Linked DNA regions of Desulfobacula toluolica Tol2. The protein of the gene in region 1 interacts with the protein of each later gene in a pairwise test. Links are inferred from orthologs where the notes say so. Each region holds a gene or a part of one and is shown in the gene's direction. Other genes may lie near its edges.

Evidence for each region. The genes of interacting proteins can lie anywhere in the genome.
Region 2: the proteins of rlmN (region 1) and ftsZ interact in binary tests that used the Escherichia coli proteins (3 or more experiments, as listed by UniProt). The link is inferred for Desulfobacula toluolica Tol2 from one-to-one orthologs.

The regions. Positions count from the first base shown.
Region 1 is NC_018645.1:3,928,218-3,932,297, reverse strand. The notes cover bases 564-3,555. They hold rlmN (23S rRNA (adenine(2503)-C(2))-methyltransferase RlmN), read left to right. Parts: upstream 564-1,535; coding sequence 1,536-2,576; downstream 2,577-3,555. Other genes in these bases: TOL2_RS17845 (DUF814 domain-containing protein), read right to left, coding at 3,323-3,555; TOL2_RS17850 (response regulator), read left to right, coding at 2,726-3,211; ffh (signal recognition particle protein), read right to left, coding at 564-1,437. In the rest of the region: rpsP (30S ribosomal protein S16), read right to left, coding at 1-95; more of ffh, read right to left, coding at 112-563; more of TOL2_RS17845, read right to left, coding at 3,556-4,080.
Region 2 is NC_018645.1:1,426,189-1,429,788, reverse strand. What follows is about bases 19-3,009. They hold ftsZ (cell division protein FtsZ), read left to right. Parts: upstream 19-884; coding sequence 885-2,135; downstream 2,136-3,009. Other genes in these bases: TOL2_RS06495 (radical SAM protein), read left to right, coding at 2,139-3,009; ftsA (cell division protein FtsA), read left to right, coding at 19-867. In the rest of the region: more of ftsA, read left to right, coding at 1-18; more of TOL2_RS06495, read left to right, coding at 3,010-3,600. UniProt on the Escherichia coli protein: Essential cell division protein that forms a contractile ring structure (Z ring) at the future cell division site. The regulation of the ring assembly controls the timing and the location of cell division.

The DNA.
Region 1 (4,080 bases):
CTGCCGTCTCTCGGGCTTTCAATGTCAGCAGCTACGATTCTGTAAAAAGGTTTTTTCTTTGTGCCTTTTCTTGTCAATCTGATTCTTACGGCCATATTTTTTTCTTTCTCCTTAAAACGGCAGCATGTTTTTTAATGAACGCATGCCGCCTTTATTAAATTTCTTTATCATTTTCATGGATTGGGAATAACTTTTCAGAAGTTTGTTGACATCCTGAACCGTGGTTCCGCTTCCATTGGCAATTCTTTTTTTTCTTGACCCTTTGATAATAGTGTGTACACGTCTTTCTTCAGGTGTCATCGAATTGATAATCGCTTCGATTCTGACAAATTCCTTGTCGCCTATATTCAAGCCTTTGAGCTGCTTTTTGTTTATACCCGGCAGCATCCCTATAAGGTCTTTAATGGAACCCATTTTTTTAATGGATTTCATCTGGTTCCGGAAATCTTCCAGGGTAAAGGCATTTTTCCTTAATTTTTTTTCAAGCGCCTTGGCTTCTTTTTGATCAACCGCATCCTGTGCTTTTTCAATAAATGAAAGCGTGTCTCCCATGCCCAGAATTCTGGAGGCCATCCTGTCAGGGTGAAATGCTTCCAGGGCCGTTGATTTTTCACCCACACCAATGAATTTTAACGGCTTTCCTGTAACTGCTTTTATGGAAAGTGCCGCACCACCGCGAGCATCACCATCCATTTTGGTCAGCACAACGCCGTCCAGATCCAGTGCTTTGTCAAAAGATCCGGCAATATTCACCGCATCCTGACCGGTCATTGCATCAGCCACCAGAAGAATTTCCGACGGGTTAATGCCTTGTTTGATGCCTTTAAGTTCAGCCATCAATTCTTCATCAAGATGCAGTCTTCCTGCCGTGTCCAGCAACAGCGTGTCACAACCTTGTTCTCTGGCTGCCAATAGTGCATCCTGGCAAATTTTCAAAGGCTTCATCTCAGTTGTGGATTCAAATACCGGAACATCCAGTTGCTGTCCGATTTTTTTCAATTGATCAATTGCCGCAGGTCTGTAAACATCAACCGGCACTAAAAACGGCTTTCTACCTTCTTTTCTAAGATAGAGAGCCAATTTTCCTGCTGTTGTTGTCTTACCCGAACCCTGCAATCCAATGAGCATAATAGAACCCAGGGATGATCCATCAAAATTCAACCCCTGATGCTCAGACCCCATCATTCTGGTAAACTCATCATTTACAATTTTTATGACCTGCTGACCAGGTGTAAGGCTTTGCATCACTTCTTGACCCAAAGCCCGTTCTTTTATATCTGAAATAACAGATTTTGCAACCTTATAATTTACGTCAGCCTCAAGCAACGCCATTCGAACCTGTTTGAGACCGTCATCAATATTCTTCTCATTCAGGGTGCCGTGACCTTTTAACTTTTTAAAGACCGAATCAAGTCTGTCACTCAAATTTTCAAACATAAAAAACAACCTTTTAGGATTTCAAATCAAATCATTGATTCTAGTATAGAATTCGTGGTATGTCAAGAAAATAATAAATTTTAACTGAATAAGAATATATGGAAAATATACTGAATTTTACAAGAGATGATCTTGGTGTGTGGCTTGATAATAAGGGCATTCGCCCGTTCAGGGCCGGGCAGATATTTAAGTGGATCTACATTCGCCAGGCAGATGAATTCGAGCAGATGACCGATCTTTCAAAGGCATTGCGCAAGACACTTGCAGATCATTTTTTGATTGAACGTCTGATCCTTGAAAAATACCTTGTTTCTGCTGACGGCACTGAAAAGTTTTTGCATCAACTTGTCGATGGACAGCATGTTGAATCGGTACTGATACCTGCCAAGGATCACTTCACCTTATGCGTGTCATCACAGGTGGGATGCGCTCAGAATTGTCAGTTTTGTTTGACTGCCAAAGGCGGGTTAGTCAGGAATCTTAGTGTTTGTGAAATTATATCCCAGGTGAGGGATGCAAGATATTACCTGATTCAAAAGGGTATTGATCCCTTGAAGCTTTCAAATATTGTATTTATGGGCATGGGAGAGCCTCTTGCCAACTATAAAAATCTGCTTAAGGCATTAAAAATTATTACAGACGGTGATTACGGGCTTAAATTTGCAACCAGGCGGGTAACGGTTTCTACTTGTGGCCTGGTTCCAAAAATCACACAACTGGGTCTTGATACGGATGTGAATCTGGCGGTTTCTTTGAATGCAACCACTGACAAGATGAGATCCTCCTTGATGCCTATAAATAACAAATATTCCTTAAGCCAGTTGCTGGAAGCCTGCCGTACCTTTGCCATGAAACCCAGAAACAAGATCACCTTTGAATATATTTTAATGAAAGGTGTGAATGATTCAAAAGATGATGCTTTGAGGCTGGTGAAACTTTTGACTCCGATAAAGGCAAAGGTGAACCTGATTCCATTTAATGAACACGACAAAAGTGATTTTAGCCGTCCTTCTAAAATAGAGGTCAGTGATTTTTTGCAGATTTTGCTTGACCGGAATTTGACGGCCATAACAAGAAAAAGTAAAGGCGATGATATCCTGGCGGCTTGCGGGCAGCTGAAAGCAAAGTTGATTCCTTGAAAATAGAGTATTGAATCTTTATGGATATGATTTATAATAAGTAATGATGTGGATGGATTGGCATTTGGAAAAATCCGAGTATAGGATCATTTGTCCCGCATTAATTGTCTGTAATCCCTTATGTAACCCCTAATTGATCGGAAAAAAACATGTCAAATATCAGTCTGGAAAACAAAAAAGTTTTGATTGTTGATGATGAACCGGATATTCTTGATTCTTTGGAAGAATTGCTCGATATGTGTACAACAGTCAGGGCGCAAAGCTTTGAACAAGCAAATCATTTTCTTGAAACCCAGGAGTTTGATATAGCGGTTCTTGATATCATGGGTGTTGATGGATATCAGTTGCTGGAAAACGCAAACAATAAAAATGTTATAACTGTGATGCTTACAGCTCATGCACTCAGTCCTGAGAATATAAAAAAATCTTATCTTGGTGGTGCCTGCTCGTATATACCAAAAGAAGAAATGATCAATATTGAAACATTTCTTCTTGATGTGCTGAAAGCTAAACAGGAAGGAAAAAATCCTTGGGCGAGCTGGTATACAAGGCTTGCATCTTTTTGTGAAGAAAAATTCGGGCCTGACTGGAATAAAGATGAAAAAGAATTCTGGGAAAAGATGATTTATTATTAAATCAACTGCCAATGGTTTAAATAAAGGCCATGGCAGATTGTGCTGCTACAACAAAAAACGAAAAATCCCCTTTAAGGTGTCTGTTTTTGAAAAGCCTTAAAGGGGATTTTTTTATATCATCAGGTTTTTAAAGTTTGATGCCGGAACCGTAATAACGGTGATAAAATCTTCTGTTTCTTTTTTTATAATCCTTATTTTTGCTGTTTCGCCTGGTTTTGATTTGGTATAGCCTGCACATATTCCAGCAGCTGTTTGAATGTTTTCCGGGGTGGCATTACCTGTTAAAATTACATCCGGTCCGGGCAGTTTGACATGTTTTAATAAAATGTCTTTGTCTTTATCAAAATAATTGAGCAGATGTGTGTTATCATTTTTAGACCGTCCTGCAATTATTTTGGTTTTTGAATCAAGCCTGAAGTGTCTGCCGTATTTTAAGAAATGAAGTTCCCGGGTATTGAAAATTTTTTGAGTATCCATCAGATCTTTGAGCCGGTTTGAAAAGATCTTGTCGGTTAAAAGACACCCGCCAGCAGGAGCCGGGTATTCTTTAACACCAAAATCCTGGGCCATCTGCATTTGAATTTTTCTTGACCTGCCCGAGATATCCATGAGCTGTTCCCGGTCAACCAGCCCTTTTTGTTCAGCAAGGGTTTTTGATAACAATTTTGCCGATAAAGGTCTTAAAATCTGCCCGTCAAAACCGGAGTTTTTTTCCACATATCTCAATGAATTTTTATTCTGGGATTTGGGCCTTTGACCTAACACTTCTCCGCTGAACAGAAAATCAAAGCCTTGATTTTTGAGAACCTCACCTGCCTTGGAAAACATTAATGCGTGACAGTCCATGCAGGGATTCATGTTTTTCCCAA
Region 2 (3,600 bases), 2.5 Mb from region 1 along the record:
GACAGAGAGATTCTTCATGTCATCCCCCAGGAATTTATTGTGGATGACATGGAATCCATTCAAAATCCTGTGGGTATGACAGCAATCCGGCTTGAAGCCAAAATTCACATTGTCACAGGTGCTGTATCATCTGCCAGAAATATTGTTAAATGTTGCAACAAAGCAGGCCTTGAAGTTTGTGATATTGCCCTTGAATCATTGGCCTCCGGTGAAGCCGTTCTAACGGATGAAGAAAAGGAGCTCGGATGTCTCATAGCAGACATGGGAGGTGGGACAACAGATCTTGCCATTTTCAAAGATAACAATTTAAAATTCATCTATGAACTCACCCTGGGAGGACACAACCTGACCAATGATATTTCCATTGGCCTTCGAACACCGTTTCCGGAAGCTGAAAAAATAAAAATTCAACACGGAACCTGTGTTCCGCAAAATGTAAAAACCGGCGATACAATTGATGTGCAGGCTGTCGGCGGAAGAGCCCCCAAAAAACTTTCCAAGGGGATTCTGGCTGAAATTCTTGAACCAAGGGTAGAAGAAATTTTTTCTCTTTTAAAAAAAGAGCTGTTCTCCAACGGACTTGAAAATTCATTCCCTGCAGGCTTTGTCCTTACTGGTGGAAGCGTAGTTCTTGACGGTATCGCTGAAATTGCCGAATCTGTTTTCAACGTACCTGTAAGGATCGGCGAACCAAATAAAATCGGCGGACTCAAAGACATTGTCAGAAACCCTTCCTATGCCACAGGTGTAGGGCTTGTACTTTTCGGTTCCAAGGCAAGCTGTCAAATAAATCTTAAGGAAATAGACACTCAAGGTTTTATCGGAATATTAAACAGAATGAAACAGTGGTTTAAAGATATAATTTAATTTTTAGGGAGGTTGAGATGAGTTTTTCTTATGTGGAAAGCGATAATTCAGCAAAAATTAAGGTTATTGGTGTTGGCGGTGCAGGTGGAAATGCGGTAAATAACATGATTGATGCCAAACTCCAAGGTGTAAAATTCATTGTTGTAAACACAGATATCCAAGCACTTGACGCATCCAGGGCTGAAATAAAGATTCAAATCGGAAAAGAACTGACAGAGGGACTTGGCGCAGGCGCTGATCCAAACAAAGGCCATGACGCTGCATTGGAAAGCATGGATGAACTGAGGGAAGTTTTAGAGGACAGCCATATGGTTTTTATTACGGCCGGGTTTGGCGGCGGTACGGGAACCGGTGCTGCACCTGTTATTGCTGAGATCTGCAAGGAGCTGGGGATACTGACAGTGGCGGTGGCTTCCAAACCATTCTCCTTTGAAGGCAAAAAAAGAGAACGACAGGCCCTTGAAGGTCTTGAAAAGCTTCACGGAATTACAGATACAGTAATTACAATTCCCAACGACCGCCTCAGAGGAATTGCTCCCAAAGGTGCTAAAATGGTGGATATGTTCATTAAAGCGGATGAAATTCTTCACCATTCCGTAAAGGGTATTACCGACCTGATTATGATGCCCGGCCATGTCAACCTGGATTTTGCTGATGTCAAGACTACCATGCAGAAAGCCGGCAAGGCTTTGATGGGTATCGGTATTGCCTCCGGGGAAAACCGTGCGGTTGAAGCGGCCGAAAGAGCAATTTCTCATCCGCTTCTTGAGGATATCTCTATTTCCGGTGCAAAATGCGTGTTGATGAATATTACATCCAGTTCCGATCTTACCCTTGATGAAATGACGGAAGCATCTGACCGGATATACCAGGAAGTAGGCGATGATGCCGAAATCATCTGGGGACAGACCTTTGATGATTCACTGGGAGATGAAATGAGAATCACGGTAATTGCTACTGGTATTGATTCTAAAGACTCCAAAATATCCAATACTATCCGCCAATTTGATCCTCCGGGCCAACCCGGTACATATCAGCAACCGGGAGTTGCAGCCCAGAATGTTATTCAACCGGTTGAACCAATTGTCAGAGGACAATTAAGACACCCGACCCAACAGGAACTTGCAAACTGGGATGAAACAAACAATCCTGTCATCATAAAAAACAAACAAGCTGTGGACGACGAAAACGTCCATAATTACCGCACAATGCCGTTTGACCACGATGACCTGGATGTTCCGACATTTCTCAGACGAAAAGCTGATTAATAAATGAAAAAACGGCTAAAACAGCCCCGGAATTATGGCTCAGAAAATGAAGTAATTGAACAAGGGGCCATTATTAAAAAAGGCAGAGGGCTGATAAAAACCGCCCTTGTCTATCCCAACTCTTATAAGGCTGGTATGTCATCATTAGGGTTTCAAACCGTTTACAGGATTGCAAACCAGATACATACAGTAGCGTGTGAAAGAGTTTTTTTATCGGAACCGGGGCAACGGAACGTACAGCGACCGAAAAGTCTTGAAAGCGGATTAAGCATTGACCAGTTTGATATTATTTTGTTTTCAATATCATTTGAAAATGATTTTATACATCTTGTTCAGCTACTTGAAGAAGCAGAGATCCCATTGAGATCAAGCAATCGAAACCACACCCACCCCCTTGTAATTGCAGGGGGAGTCGTCTGTTTTTTAAACCCTGAACCGATTGCTCCTTTTATAGACTGTTTTCTTCTGGGGGAAGCAGAATGCCTGCTGGATTCTTTTTTTGATGCGTTTTCAAAAAAAATCGACAAAAAATCTTTCTTAAAAACCATGGAAAAAAGAATACCAGGGGCCTATGTCCCCGCCCTTCACACACGGGAAAGCCCATTTCAAATCAAGGTGCAATACCTTGAAAATCTTGACATGGTTACGACCAGTACCAGTATTCTGACTTCCGGCACCGCGTTTAAGGATACCTTTCTGATTGAGACACTTAAAGGCTGCCCCCACGGCTGCAGGTTCTGCAGCTCGGGATTTATATACAGACCTCCTAGAATTTATCCTGCAAAAAATATTTATGCTGCAATTGATAAAGCTGTGGGAAAAACAGATAAAATAGGATTTGTCAGTTCCGCTATTGCTGATCACCCGGATATTAAAAAAATTTGCAACTATGGACTGAAACACAATTTCAAATTGTCGTTTTCATCACTCAGGGCAGACAAGCTATCTGATGAACTTATTGGTGCTATGTCAAACTCAAAAGTTAAAACAGCCACCATTGCCCCGGAAGCCGGATCGATACGAATGCGCAATATTATTAATAAAAATATTGATGAACACGATATCCTTTCGGCCACCCAAAGGCTTGTCAATTCAGGAATTATTAATTTAAGGCTCTATTTTATGATAGGACTGCCATTTGAAGAGGATCAGGATGTTCACGCCATAGTGGAATTGACTAAAAAAATCAAATCCGTTTTTCTTGAAACATCAAAAAAAAAGAAAAAAATCGGAACCATCACCTTGAGTGTCAACCCGTTTATTCCCAAACCATCCACCCCTTTTCAATGGGCAGCCATGGAGGATCAAACCGCATTAAAACACAAAGTCAACATTATCAAACAAGGCTTAAAAAAGATCCCCAATGTCAAGGTGAATGTTGAATCTCTGAGAAAGGCAAAAATTCATGCTTTGCTTTCCCTTGGTGATCAAAAAACTGCGGATATAATTGAATCAGCCTTAAAAA